3 regions of the Stenotrophomonas sp. YJH_SMC_29 genome follow, and region 3 is predicted to be linked to each of the others. Evidence: predicted binding sites of a transcription regulator. Region 3 holds the regulator's gene; each other region holds the start of a gene.

Region 1 (4,788 bases), on a different contig from region 3:
CAACGTGCGCTTCGGCGACCCGGAAACCCAGCCGGTGATGCTGCGCCTGCAGTCGGACCTGGTCGAACTGGTGGAAGCCGCCATCGATGGCCGGCTGGACCAGGTCGAAGCGCAGTGGGATGCGCGCCCGTCGCTGGGCGTGGTGCTGGCGGCCAGGCCGTACCCCGAAGCGCCGATCACCGGTGAGGTGATTTCCGGCCTGGACGAGGTGCCGGCCAGTGCCAAGGTGTTCCATGCCGGTACGGCATTGGATGCGCAGGGCCAGGTGGTCAGTGCCGGCGGCCGCGTGCTGTGCGTGGCCGCACTGGGCGACAGCGTGCGCGACGCGCAGGCCAATGCCTATGCCGGCGTGGCCAAGGTGAGCTGGGCCAACGAGTTCCACCGCAACGACATTGGCTGGCGCGCGATCGCACGCGAAGAGTGACGACCGCGCCGCAGCCACGCAGGGCGTGGCTCTACTGACATTGGTAGATCCACGCCATGCATGGATGAGAACGCCACCGAAAAGAAAAGGCCCGGCAGTGCCGGGCCTTTTCATTGCTTCAACGCCATCCCGCCTTACGCGGTGAACAGCGCCTTCATCTTCTTCAGCGCGTTCGCTTCAACCTGACGGATGCGCTCGGCCGACACGCCGTACTCGTCGGCCAGCTCCTGCAGCGTCACCTTGCTGTCGGCATCCAGCCAGCGACGGCGGATGATGTCACGCGAACGCGCATCCAGTTCCGCCAGGCCTTCGCGCAGCAGCTGCATCTGGTTGTCTTCGCTGTCCTCGCGCTCGTAGGCCATCGACGGGTCTTCGTCATCGGCGACCAGGAACGCAGCCGGCGACGGCGGTGCGTGTTCGTTGTCCTCGTCGGTCGGCGCATCGAAACCGATATCGCGGCCGGACAGGCGCGACTCCATTTCCATGACCTCGCGCTCGGACACGTTCAGGTCCTTGGCCACCGCGCTCACTTCCGCCGCGTTCATCCAGCCCAGGCGCGTCTTCGACTTGCGCAGGTTGAAGAACAGCTTGCGCTGCGCCTTGGTGGTGGCGACCTTCACGATGCGCCAGTTCTTCAGGATGAACTCGTGCATCTCGGCACGGATCCAGTGCACCGCGAAGGAAACCAGGCGCACGCCCATGTCCGGGTCGAAGCGCTTGACCGCCTTCATCAGGCCGATGTTGCCTTCCTGGATCAGGTCGCCCAGGGCGAGGCCGTAGCCGTTGTAGCCGCGGGCCACGTGCACCACGAAGCGCAGGTGCGAATGCACCAGCTCGCGGGCGGCGTCCAGATCGTTGCCATCGCGGAAGCGACGGGCCAGGTCCTGTTCGTCATCGACCGACAGCACCGGGATCTGGTGCACGGCACCGATGTAGGCGTCCAGCGAACCGAGCGCACTGGGAATCGGGAGATTGTTTGCCACAAGGGCAGTAGAGGTGTTCTGGCTCATAGGCACCCATCTTAGCAGTCCGGGATTTGAACTGCTAAAGGAGGAAAAAGTTCCAGCATCCTATTGATGCAACACTGGTCCCAAACAGAGCCCTACCGTAGCGCGATTTGATGACAGTGGCGAGCACGCTTTTCGGGATTCACAATCCCTTGGAATTCAAGCAATTACCTGCCATGAAGCGGCCGATTCCAGTCAAGCGGAGCTGAACGGGCCGCTCTGAAGGCCCATTCAGGCCCGGGGACGTTGCCCGGTGTTCAGGCCCGGCGGCCCGCCAACGCTCAGAGTGCCGAGCGCGGCGGCAGCGACCAGTCGATCGGGGCCTGGCCGTGGCGCTGCAGGTACTCGTTGGCCATCGAGAAATGACGACAGCCGAGGAAGCCCCGATGGGCCGATAGCGGCGACGGATGCGGCGACTTCAGCACGCGATGGCGGCGGGTGTCGATCACCTTGCCCTTCTGCTGTGCATAGGCACCCCAGAGCATGAACACCAGTCCTTCGCGCTCGCGGTTGAGCACATCCACCACGTGATCGGTGAAGCCTTCCCAGCCGCGGCCCTGGTGCGCGCCGGCCTTGCCCTCTTCCACCGTCAGCACGGCATTGAGCAGCAGCACGCCGCGCTGCGCCCACGGGATCAGGCAGCCGTGGTCCGGGCGCGGGATACCGAGATCGGTCTCGATCTCCTTGTAGATGTTCAGCAGCGACGGCGGCACCGGCACGCCGGGCAGTACCGAGAAACTCAGGCCATGGGCCTGGCCGCGCCCGTGGTACGGGTCCTGGCCGAGGATCACCACCTTCACCTGCTCGAACGGCGTGGCGTCGAACGCTGCGAAGATCTGCGGCCCGGGCGGGAACACCGCCGCGCCGCTGGCCTTGCGCTGGCGCAGGAAGGCCGACAGCTCGCGCATCTGCGGCTGCAACAGGTACTCGCCGACGTGCTGCTTCCAGCTCGGTTCCAGCTGGATCGTCGGGGTGTCGGTTACTTCATCGATCATCGCAACAAGGGTCCATCATTCAATCGGGCCAGGCGCAGCTGGAACAGCACCTTGGTGACCAGCAGCCGCTCTTCGATCGGCTTCAGCACCAGGTCGTTGGCACCGGACTGCAGCAGCCCGGTCTGGTTGTGGGGGTTGCCGTCGCCGGTCATCACCAGCACGGGCAGGCGGCGCTTGCCGTAGCCGAAGTCCACCCGCACGCGCTGCACCACGTCGCGGCCGCTCAGCTCGCCCTTCAGGGTGACGTCGGTCAGCACCAGGTCGATGCGGTGGCGGCTGCGGCCCAGCGACTCGGCAGTGAGCAGGGTGAATGCCTCCTCGGCGCTGACCACGTGCAGCACGCTCAACTGCTGGCGTTCCAGCATGCGCTTGGTCGCCTCGGCCACCACGCGGCTGTCCTCGATGTAGAGGATGGTCGCGCCGGGAATGGTCTGCGGCTGTACATAGCCCCGGATGAAGGTCGCCAGCGCTTCATGGCCGAGCGCTTTGTCGAAGTAGTCGGTGACGTACTCGGTGAAACGGCGCTGCTCCAGGTGCTGCTGGGCGTCGCCGGAGACCACGATCACCGGCACGTAAGCCTGGCCGGCCGCTTCGCGCACCATCCGCGCCAGCGCCAGGCCGTCGCCATCACGCAGGGTCAGCGAGGTCGTCACCAGGTCCACCGGGCCCTGCGCGAGCGCCTGCTGCGCGTCTTCGATGCTGTCGCAGCCGATCACCTCCACGCCCGGCAGGTCGCGCTGCAGGACGTCGGCGATCAGCTTGCGGACCAGCTTCGAACCATCGACCACCATCACCCGCGTCGCGGGCCCTTCAAGGTGCTTCAACGCTTGCGGTTGCATGCCGGTCTCAGGTGTCGGTCGGGCGGGTCTGGCGGAGGAAGTGGCCGGTGACCAGCCAGGCGCCCAGCCAGCCCAGCAGCAGCGTGCCGAGCAGGACCAGGCCACCGTGCAGCAGGTCCAGGCCGTGCAGCACGAACGGGCTGCCATAGCTGCGCGAGAGTTCGGCCAGCGGCACGCGCAGCGCGGCACCGGCCGCCCCGATCAGGCCCAGCGCCACCGCGCCGGCGCCCAGCCCGTACCACGCGCCCAGGTACAGGAAGGGACGACGGATGAAGCCATCGCTGGCGCCCAGCAGCTGCAGCACGCCGATCTCCTCGCGACGGGCCTGGATGTCCAGGCGCACCGTGTTGCCGACCACCAGCGCGGCACCCACGCCGAGCAGCACCGACAGCACCTGCACCAGCCGCGCGCCGAACGCCAGCCAGGCATCCAGGCGCTGGCGCCACAGCGCGTCGTGCTGCACCAGGTCGGCCTCGGGCAGGCTTTCCAGCGCGCGCGCCAGGCGTGCGTCGTCCTTGCCCTGGCCCGGGGTGATCACCAGCAGCGAGGGCAGCGGATTGTCATTGAGTGCGTCGATCGCCTCACCGAGGCCGGCATCGCGCAGTTCCTGCAGGCCCTGCTCGGGCGTGCGCACGTTCACTTCGGCCACGTCGTCGCGGTCGCGCAGCTGGCCGGCCAGGCGCAGCGCGCCGGGTCCATCGACGTCGCCCTTCAGGAATACATTGATGTCGCGCGACTGCTGCACGCTGCCGGCGAACTGCTTGAGGTTGTCCAGCGCGATCGACAGGCCCAGCGGCAGGGCCAGCGCCAGCGCCATGACCATCACCGTGAGCAGGGTCGCCCACGGCTTGCGGCAGGCGCGGCCCAGGCTGAACACCACGCTGTGCACGTGGTGCTGGAACCAGACGCCCACGCGCGAGGGGGCGGCGGCTTCGCTGTTTTCGTTCTTCGCCATGGTTACTCCGCCAGGTCCTGCGGCGAGATGTCATCCACCAGCCGGCCGTGGTCGAGGATCAGCACGCGCTTGCGCATGCGGCGCAGCAGCGGCAGGTCGTGGCTGACCACCAGCACGCTGGTGCCCCGCGAGGGCAGCTCGGCGAACAGGGCCATGATCTCCGCCGCCAGGGTCGGGTCGAGGTTGCCGGTCGGCTCATCGGCCACCAGCAGCTTGGGCTCGCCGACGATCGCGCGGGCGATGCCGACGCGCTGCTGTTCGCCGGCCGACAGCTGGGACGGCAACGCCTTCTCGCGATGGCCCAGGCCCATCCGTTCGAGTACCGAGCGTACGCGCTTGCTGATGTCACCACGGCGGGTGCCGCGCAGGATCAGCGGCAGCGCGACGTTCTCGGCGATCGAGCGGTCCATCAGCAGCCGGTGGTCCTGGTAGACCGCCCCGACCGCGCGTCGGTGACGGGGCACGTCGCCACCGCGGACCTTCAGCAGGTTGCGCTCGTCGAACACCACCGCGCCGCGGCTCGGCCGCTCGTCGAGATGGATCAACTTGAGCAGGGTGCTCTTGCCCG
Region 2 (4,788 bases), on a different contig from region 3:
TGCAACGGGAAGGGATGCCGGCCCAGGGCCGGCACCCGATGCCAGGGGCGTGGACTTAGAAGTCCATGCCGCCCATGCCACCCATGCCGCCCATGCCACCGGCGCCACCCATGGCCGGCTCGTCCTTCTTCGGAGCTTCGGCAACCATGGCTTCGGTGGTGATCATCAGGCCGGCGATCGAGGCCGCGTTCTGCAGGGCCGAACGGGTCACCTTGGTCGGGTCCAGGATGCCGAACTGCAGCATGTCGCCGAACTCGCCGGTGGCCGCGTTGTAGCCGAAGCTGCCGGTGCCTTCCTTGACCTTGTTGATGATGACCGACGGCTCGTCGCCGGCGTTGGCCACGATCTCGCGCAGCGGGGCTTCCATCGCGCGCAGGGCGATCTGGATGCCGTGGTTCTGGTCTTCGTTGGCACCCTTCAGGCCGGCCAGCGCGGTGATCGCGCGCACCAGCGCCACGCCGCCGCCCGGGACCACGCCTTCTTCAACGGCTGCACGGGTGGCGTGCAGGGCGTCGTCGACGCGATCCTTCTTTTCCTTCATTTCGATTTCGGTCGAGGCGCCGACCTTGATCACGGCAACGCCGCCGGCCAGCTTGGCCACGCGTTCCTGCAGCTTCTCGCGGTCGTAATCCGAAGAGGTGTCCTGGATCTGGGTCTTGATCTGCGCCACGCGTGCATCAACGTTGGCCTTGTCGCCGACGCCGTCGATGATGGTGGTGTTCTCCTTGGAGACCTGCACCTTCTTGGCGCGGCCCAGGTCCTTGATGGTGGCCTTTTCCAGCGACAGGCCGACTTCTTCGGAGATCACGGTGCCGCCGGTCAGCACGGCCATGTCTTCCAGCATCGCCTTGCGACGGTCGCCGAAGCCCGGCGCCTTGACGGCCACGACCTTGACGATGCCGCGGATGGTGTTGACCACCAGGGTCGCCAGCGCTTCGCCTTCGACTTCCTCGGCCACGATCAGCAGCGGCTTGCCGGCCTTGGCGACGCCTTCCAGCACCGGCAGCAGGTCACGGACGTTGGAGATCTTCTTGTCGTGCAGCAGGATGAACGGGTCATCCAGGTCAGCGGTCTGCGACTGCTGGTTGTTGATGAAGTACGGCGACAGGTAGCCGCGGTCGAACTGCATGCCCTTGACCACGTCCAGCTCGTTGTCCAGGCCCGAGCCTTCTTCAACGGTGATCACGCCTTCCTTGCCGACTTCCTTCATCGCGTCAGCGATGATCTGGCCGATCGACTCGTCCGAGTTGGCCGAGATGGTACCGACCTGGGCGATCGCCTTGTCGTCGGCGGTCGGCTTGGAGATGTTCTTCAGCTCGGCGACGGCGGCCGAAACGGCCTTGTCGATACCGCGCTTGAGGTCCATCGGGTTCATGCCGGCGGCAACGGCCTTGGCGCCTTCGCGGATCAGGGCCTGGGCCAGCACGGTAGCGGTGGTGGTGCCGTCGCCGGCGTCGTCGTTGGTGCGCGACGCGACTTCCTTCACCATCTGCGCGCCCATGTTCTCGAACTTGTCAGCCAGTTCGATTTCCTTGGCGACGGAGACGCCGTCCTTGGTGATGGTCGGGGCGCCGAAGCTCTTTTCCAGCACGACGTTGCGGCCCTTCGGGCCCAGGGTGGCCTTGACGGCATTGGCGAGAACGTTGACGCCGCGCACCATGCGCGAACGGGCGTCTTCACCGAAACGAATATCCTTGGCAGCCATTGCATTTACCTCATTGGTAGCGCCGGACGATGCCCGGCGGCTGGGATTTGGGGGTCAGGTTGAAACAGGTCGCGCGGAGGCTCAACCGATGACGGCGAGCACGTCGTCTTCGCGCAGGACCTTGTACTCGACGCCTTCGCTCTTGTACGAGCTGCCGGCGTACTGGCCGTAGATGACCTTGTCGCCGACCTTCAGCGACGGCGCGCGCACGTTGCCGTTGTCCAGCGGCTTGCCCGGGCCGACGGCCACGACCTCACCCTTGGTGGACTTTTCCTTGGCCGAGTCGGGGATGACGATGCCACCGGCGGAGATTTCGTCGGCTTCGATCGGCTTGACCACAACGCGGTCGTGCAGCGGCTTGATGCTCATAGGAGACCTCTTAAGTGATTGATTGGTCTAAAAAAGTCCGGCGATGTTAGCACTCACCCCAGGCGAGTGCCAGAACCGCACGTGAAGAAACCCGACAACGTCGGGAGCAGGGCAGAGATGGAGCCCCGCGCCCTCCTTTCAAGGGTGGCATCAAAAAAATTTTTCCCGCCCGTGTCGCTTGGCGCTGGTCGGGATCCCGCCAATTTCGGTGACAAGCGTCGCACTGTCAGATATCTGACGTTCATTTACGACAAAGTGTCACTGGATCGGCCTTAGGCTCGACCGGGCATTCCCAATCACAAGGAGGAGTCGATGCGATTGCTGTCACCGCTTGCCGCGGCCTGCCTGCTGGCCCTGGCCGCTGCGCCGGCCCAGGCCGAGGTCTTCATCAATGAACTGCACTACGACGACAGCACCGCCGCCGGTGACGTCGGCGAAGCGATCGAGGTCGTGGCCACCGCCGGCGAGGACCTGTCCGGCTACCGCCTGTACCTGTACAACGGTTCCAACGCATCGGCGGCCGTGGTCTACGCCAACACGCCGGTCCCGGCCGGCACCGCCGCCAGCTGCGGCAGCGCGACCATCGCCGTGGTCAACTACCCGACCAACGGCATCCAGAACGGCCCGAACGATGGCATCGCGCTGGTCGATGCCAGCGGCAAGGTGGTCCAGTTCCTCAGCTACGAGGGCACCATCACCGCGTCCGGCGGCCCCGCCGCGGGGATGACCAGCCAGAACATCCCGGTGGCCGAGACCAACAGCACGGCACCGGGCACGTCGCTGCAGCTGACCGGCAGCGGCAGCCAGTACGCCCACTTCACCTGGGCCGAATCGGCCGGCCAGACGTTCGGCACCTGCAACAACGGACAGACCTTCAGCGGCGGCGGCACCCCGGGCCCCAACACGCCGCCGTCGGTGTCCACCACCACCCCGGCGCAGGGCAGCAGCACCTTCCCGGCCGCCGCCGACCTGGAAGTGGTGTTCAGCGAAACGGTGAACCTGGCCAGCGGCGCCTTCGCCCTGAGCTGCGGTACCTCCGGCAGCGTGCCGCTGACCTTCCCGGCCAGCGGCCGCAGCGTGAAGCTGTCCACCAACACCGCGCTGGTGGCCGGTGAAGCCTGCCGCTTCGACATCCGCGCCGCGCGCATCACCGACCTGCAGGGCGCTCACCCGGCCGCCGACAGCCGCATTGCCTTCACCGTGGCCAGCACCGGCGGCAATCCGGACCCGGGCAACCCCGGCGTGCCGGCCGGCTATTACTCCAAGGTCAACACCAGCAGCCCCAGCCAGCTGCGCTGTTCGCTGCACGCCACGATCAAGGGCCATACCGCCTATCCGTACAGCGGCTCGGGCACCAGCACCTGGACCATCCTGGAAATCGCCGACGAGGATCCGAACAATTCCGGCAGGATCCTGGATGCGTATCGCAACCACAGCTACGCCAAGGTGACCGATCGCGCCGGCAGCGGCAGTGGCCTGAAGTACAACCGCGAGCACACCTGGCCGAACTCGCTGGGCTTTGCCACCACCACCGGTGACAAGGGCCTGCCGTACGCGCCGTATACCGACACCCACATGCTGTACCTGACCGATGCGCAGTGGAACGCCGATCGTGGCAACAAGCCGTTCGGCAAGTGCGACGCCAGCTGCGGCGAGCGCGCCACCGAGGCCAACAACGGCCAGGGTGGCGGCAGCGGTGGCTATCCGGGCAACTCCAACTGGGTGCGCACGCCGGACGGCAACACCGGCACCTTCGAGGTGTGGGGCAAGCGCAAGGGCGACATGGCGCGTGCGGTGATGTACATGGCGATCCGCTACGAGGGCGGCAAGGATGCGGCGACCGGCCAGTCCGAGCCGGACCTGGAGCTGACCGACGACCGCAGCAAGATCGTCAAGACCAGCAGCTCACCGGCCTACATGGGCCTGCTGTCGACCCTGATCGACTGGCACCTGTCCGACCCGCCGGATGATGCCGAGCGTGCGCGCAATGACGTGGTCTACAGCTTCCAGGGCAACCGCAACCCGTTCATCGACCACCCCGAGTGGGCCACCCCGGCCCTGTTCACCTCGGCCAAGCCGGCCACCTGCCAGCTGGCCAACTGACCGCGCAACGCAGCGGTCCACGGCCGCCGCCGGGCCCTGGCCCGGTGGCGGCCCTATACTCGACGGTCATGTCGACCGTCGATCCCGTCCTGCTGCTGTTGACCACCTGCCCGGACCGGGCCAGTGCCGAGCGCATCGCGCACGCGCTGGTCGGCGAGCGCCTGGCCGCGTGCGTGACCCGCCTCGATGGCGCGCAGTCGACCTACCGCTGGCAGGGCGAGGTGACCACCGACGCCGAGCTGCAGTTGCTGGTGAAAACCACCGCGAGCCGCGTCGATGACGCGATTGCCCGGATCGTCGAATTGCATCCGTATGAACTCCCGGAGTGCATCGCGGTCGAAGCCCGGGCCGGCCTGCCGGCGTATCTGGATTGGATCCGGGCACAGACCCGGGAGGACACTGATTGAAGACTCTGTTTGCGCGTGGCGCCGCCCTGTGCGCCCTGTTGTGGCTCTCGCTGCCCGCCTTCGCCCTGGATGAGAAGGACCTGCTGCCGGTGGACCAGGCGTTCGCGCTGACCGCGACCGCCCCCGAACGTGGCCAGGTGCAACTGCAGTTCAAGATCGCGCCGGGCTATTACCTCTATCGCCACCGCACCAGCGTCAAGGCCG
Region 3 (4,788 bases):
CAGGGCCTCGTGCAACTGGATCGAGGCGTTCTCGATCAGGCCGTCCACCTCGCCCAGCCGCGGGTCGTGTTCGATCAGGCGCGACAGCTCGTGGCGCACCTGCTGCAGCAGGTCCAGCGCGGAACTGCCGTCATCGCCGTTGAGCTGGTTGCTGGCGGCCTGGCAGGCGCTCAGCAGGGCGCTGGCATGCGCCTGGCGGCGGTGGCTGGCGCCCAGCGCGGCAATCGATTCCGGTTCCAGGTCCTCGCGGTCGAGTTCGCGCAGCTGGTGCTCGAGGAAGCCGATCCGGTCACTGACGTCGCCCTGTTGTGACAGCGCCAGCGATTCATCGACCAGTGCCTGCCAGGCGGCGGCGGCGCGGCGCACCTGGCGGCGTTCTTCCTCGTTGCCGGCGTAGGCGTCGAGCAGGGCCAGCTGCGACGGGCGTGCCAGCAGGGCCTGCTGTTCATGCTGGCCGTGGATCTCCACCAGCCGCGAGGCCAGGTCGGCCAGCTGTGCCAGGGTCACCGGACGGCCGTTGATCCAGGCCCGCGAGCCACCGTCTGCGCGGATCACGCGGCGCAGCTGGCATTGGTCCTCGTCGTCCAGCTCGTTGTCGGCCAGCCACTGGCGCGCGGCCTGCAGCTGGTCCAGCACGAACTCGGCCGACAGCTCGGCGCGTGCGGCGCCGTGGCGGACCACGCCGCTGTCGGCGCGCAGGCCGGACAGGAAGCCCAGCGCGTCGACCATCAGCGACTTGCCGGCGCCGGTCTCGCCTGAAACCACGGTCATGCCTGGCCCGAACTCCAGTTCGGTGGCGCGGACGACGGCAAAATCCTTGATCGAAAGATGTCTGAGCATGGGTAAGGGGGTATCAGCAGCCGCGCAACGCTAGCACGCGGGCGCGGGAGGTCCAATGACTTGCCAAGGTGATGCGCCGCCATTATCTAGTGTCCGTGTCTCACAGGTTGATTCCATGCACGGTTCTCCCGACCAGCTTGCCCCGCGTGCGCGCCATCTGCTGCGCACGCTGATCGCGCGTTACATCCAGGACGGTGAGCCGGTCGGCTCGCAGACGCTGGCGCGCGTGGCCGGCCTGGAGGTCAGCCCGGCGACCATCCGCAACATCCTCGGCGACCTGGAAGACCTGGGCCTGCTGGCTTCGCCGCACACGTCGGCCGGGCGCGTCCCGACCGCGCATGGCTACCGGGTGTTCGTCGACAGCCTGCTGCAGATGCAGCCGCCGGGCGAGGGCGAACTGGCCCGCCTGCGCCAGGAACTGGCCGGTGGCGGCAGTACCCAGGCCCTGCTCGGCAGCGCTTCGGAACTGTTGTCGGCGATGAGCCACTTCGTCGGCGTGGTCAGCGCGCCGCGGCGGGAGCAGTTCGCCTTCCGCCAGATCGATTTTGTGCCGCTGGACGGACGGCGGGTGTTGGCGATCCTGGTGTTCGCCGACAACGAGGTGCAGAACCGGGTCATCGAGACCCGCCAGGAGTTTGCGCCGGGCCAGCTGGAACAGGTCGCCAACTACCTCAATGCGCATTTCGCCGGCCTGCCGATGGCCGAGATCCGCACCCGCCTGCTGCTGGAGCTGCACGACGCCCGTTCCGAACTGGAGCAGCTGCTGGCGCACAGCATCGAACTGGCCGAGCAGGCCCTGCAGCCGGCGGCTGACGACATGCTGGTGGCCGGGCAGACCCGGCTGATGGGGGTGCAGGACCTGTCCGACCTGGAGCGCCTGCGTGAACTGTTCGAGCTGTTCTCCAGCAAGCGCGAGATCCTGCAGTTGCTGGAACGGACCATCCAGGCTCCGGGCGTGCGCATCTTCATCGGCGAGGAGACCGGGATGATGCCGCTCCAAGGCGTCTCGCTGGTGACCGCCCCTTATACCGCCAACGGCCAGGTGCTGGGCGTGCTGGGGGTGATCGGTCCCAAGCGGATGGCCTACGACCGCGTCATCCCGCTGGTCCAGGCCACGGCCGATGTGCTCGGCGCGGCCTTTTCACCGGCCGGGCGCACGCCGGGAACATCCGACGCTTGAAACGCAGCATCCCGCCCACACTAGGGTGGTTGGAGGCGGAGTTTGACCGCCAGGGACCCAGACATGAACCACGAACAGCCAGATATCGAATCCCAGCAGAGTGCCGCCGATGCGGCCGCCACCGCCGGCGTCAACGACGAAGTCGAGCGCCTGCGCGCCGAAATCGAACAGGTCAAGGCCGATGCCCTGCGTGAGCGCGCCGACCTGGAGAACCAGCGCAAGCGCGTTGCCCGTGACATCGAACAGGCCCGCAAGTTCGCCAACGAGAAGCTGCTGGGCGATCTGCTGCCCGTGTTCGACAGCCTGGATGCCGGCCTGAAGGCCGCCGGCGACGACCCGCACCCGCTGCGCGAAGGCCTGGAGCTGACTTACAAGCAGCTGCTCAAGGTCGCTGCCGACAACGGCCTGGTCCTGCTGGACCCGATCGGCCAGCCGTTCAACCCGGAACACCACCAGGCGATCAGCCAGGCCCCGACCCCGGGTGCCGCCCCGGGCAGCGTGGTGACCGTGTTCCAGAAGGGCTACCTGCTCAACGAGCGCCTGCTGCGGCCGGCGCTGGTGGTGGTGGCCGCCGAGTGATCCCGCGGGGCCGGGCGGCGGACAGAGACCGCCACCCGACCCGACGCTGAACGCGCCGGATGACCGGAAACACAGCGTTCGGAGGATGGCTTGAATGTTCCACGAGCCTCCCCCACATCGTATTCATCCACCGGCCGAACGGCCGGACTGACCCCAACTAGCATCCTCAGGAGTCTCCCCCATGGGCAAGATCATTGGTATCGACCTCGGCACCACCAACTCGTGCGTGGCGATCATGGACGGCGGCAAGGCCCGCGTCATCGAGAATTCGGAAGGCGATCGCACCACCCCGTCGATCGTCGCCTACACCAAGGACGGCGAAGTCCTGGTCGGTGCCTCGGCCAAGCGCCAGGCCGTGACCAACCCGAAGAACACCTTCTACGCGGTGAAGCGCCTGATCGGCCGCAAGTTCACCGACGGCGAGGTGCAGAAGGACATCGCCCACGTCCCGTACAGCATCCTGGCCCATGACAACGGCGATGCCTGGGTGGCCACCAGCGACGGCAAGAAGATGGCGCCGCAGGAAATCTCGGCCAAGGTGCTGGAAAAGATGAAGAAGACCGCCGAGGACTTCCTCGGTGAGAAGGTCACCGAAGCGGTCATCACCGTGCCGGCCTACTTCAACGACAGCCAGCGCCAGGCCACCAAGGACGCCGGCCGCATCGCCGGCCTGGACGTCAAGCGCATCATCAACGAGCCGACCGCGGCCGCGCTGGCCTATGGCCTGGACAAGGGCGACAACAAGGATCGCAAGATCGTGGTGTACGACCTGGGCGGCGGCACCTTCGACGTGTCGGTGATCGAGATCGCCAACGTCGACGGCGAGAAGCAGTTCGAAGTGCTGGCCACCAACGGCGACACCTTCCTGGGTGGCGAAGACTTCGACAACCGCGTCATCGAGTACCTGGTTGAAGAGTTCAACAAGGACCAGGGCATCGACCTGCGCAAGGATCCGCTGGCCCTGCAGCGCCTGAAGGACGCTGCCGAGCGCGCCAAGATCGAGCTGTCCAGCGCCCAGCAGACCGAAGTGAACCTGCCGTACGTCACCGCTGACGCCTCGGGTCCGAAGCACCTGAACATCAAGCTGACCCGCGCCAAGCTGGAAGCACTGGTGGACGACCTGATCAAGAAGTCGATCGAGCCGTGCCGCGTCGCCCTGAACGATGCCGGCCTGCGTTCGAGCGACATCAGCGAGGTGATCCTGGTCGGCGGCCAGACCCGCATGCCGAAGGTGCAGCAGGCGGTGACCGAGTTCTTCGGCAAGGAACCGCGCAAGGACGTCAACCCGGACGAAGCCGTGGCACTGGGTGCGGCGATCCAGGGCGGCGTGCTGGGCGGCGACGTCAAGGACGTGCTGCTGCTGGACGTGACCCCGCTGTCGCTGGGCATCGAGACCATGGGCGGCGTGTTCACCAAGATCATCGAGAAGAACACCACCATCCCGACCAAGGCCTCGCAGGTGTTCTCCACCGCCGAGGACAACCAGTCGGCCGTGACCGTGCACGTGCTGCAGGGTGAGCGCGAACAGGCCCGCTTCAACAAGTCGCTGGCCAAGTTCGACCTGTCCGGCATCGAGCCGGCTCCGCGCGGCCTGCCGCAGGTGGAAGTGTCCTTCGACATCGACGCCAACGGCATCCTGCACGTGTCGGCCAAGGACAAGAAGACCAACAAGGAACAGAAGGTCGAGATCAAGGCAGGTTCGGGCCTGTCCGAGGAAGAGATCGCGCGCATGGTCGCCGACGCGGAAGCCAACCGCGAGGAAGACAAGAAGTTCCAGGAACTGGTGCAGGCCCGCAACCAGGCCGACGCCCTGATCCACGGCACCCGCAGCGCCATCACCGAGCACGGCAGCAAGGTCGGCGGCGATGTCATCGGCAAGGTCGAGGCGGCCCTGGCCGACCTGGAGACCGCGATGAAGGGTGACGACAAGGCGCAGATCGAAGCCAAGTCGAAGGCGCTGGAAGAAGCCGGCCAGTCGCTGTTCGCTGCGGCTTCGGCCGACCAGGGCGGTGCCCCGGGTGCCGATGCCGGCAATGCCGGCAAGGGCAACGATGACGTGGTCGACGCCGAGTTCACCGAAGTCAAGGACGACAAGAAGTCCTGATCCGGACCGACGCGGGACGCTGCCAGCCAGCGTCCCGTTGTCGCATCAGGGTCCTGACCGCCCACCGGCGTGTCGGGGCGCCCGA

Evidence for each region. Region 3 encodes HrcA, which represses chaperone genes, less so after heat shock. Its sites were predicted from a motif close to TTNGCACTCNNNNNNNNNGAGTGCNAA; they were not measured.
Region 1: a site for HrcA is predicted at 1,446-1,472, ahead of rpoH (RNA polymerase sigma factor RpoH). Genes of this name have one in related genera too.
Region 2: a site for HrcA is predicted at 2,121-2,147, ahead of AC5P9I_RS15905 (co-chaperone GroES). Genes of this name have one in related genera too.

Annotation. Positions count from the first base shown of each region.
Region 1 covers NZ_JCAFUK010000015.1:87,465-92,252, forward strand. Annotated here, with positions in the region: gene purD (phosphoribosylamine--glycine ligase) at 1-424, shown strand, start outside; gene rpoH (RNA polymerase sigma factor RpoH) at 559-1,434, opposite strand; gene ung (uracil-DNA glycosylase) at 1,713-2,426, opposite strand; gene AC5P9I_RS16085 (response regulator) at 2,423-3,265, opposite strand; gene ftsX (permease-like cell division protein FtsX) at 3,273-4,220, opposite strand; gene ftsE (cell division ATP-binding protein FtsE) at 4,223-4,788, opposite strand, start outside.
Region 2 covers NZ_JCAFUK010000015.1:50,424-55,211, forward strand. Annotated here, with positions in the region: gene groL (chaperonin GroEL) at 56-1,705, opposite strand; gene AC5P9I_RS15905 (co-chaperone GroES) at 1,787-2,074, opposite strand; gene AC5P9I_RS15910 (endonuclease) at 2,387-4,177, shown strand; gene cutA (divalent-cation tolerance protein CutA) at 4,246-4,584, shown strand; gene AC5P9I_RS15920 (protein-disulfide reductase DsbD domain-containing protein) at 4,581-4,788, shown strand, end outside.
Region 3 covers NZ_JCAFUK010000011.1:114,333-119,120, reverse strand. Annotated here, with positions in the region: gene recN (DNA repair protein RecN) at 1-840, opposite strand, end outside; gene hrcA (heat-inducible transcriptional repressor HrcA) at 956-2,020, shown strand; gene grpE (nucleotide exchange factor GrpE) at 2,084-2,599, shown strand; gene dnaK (molecular chaperone DnaK) at 2,781-4,703, shown strand.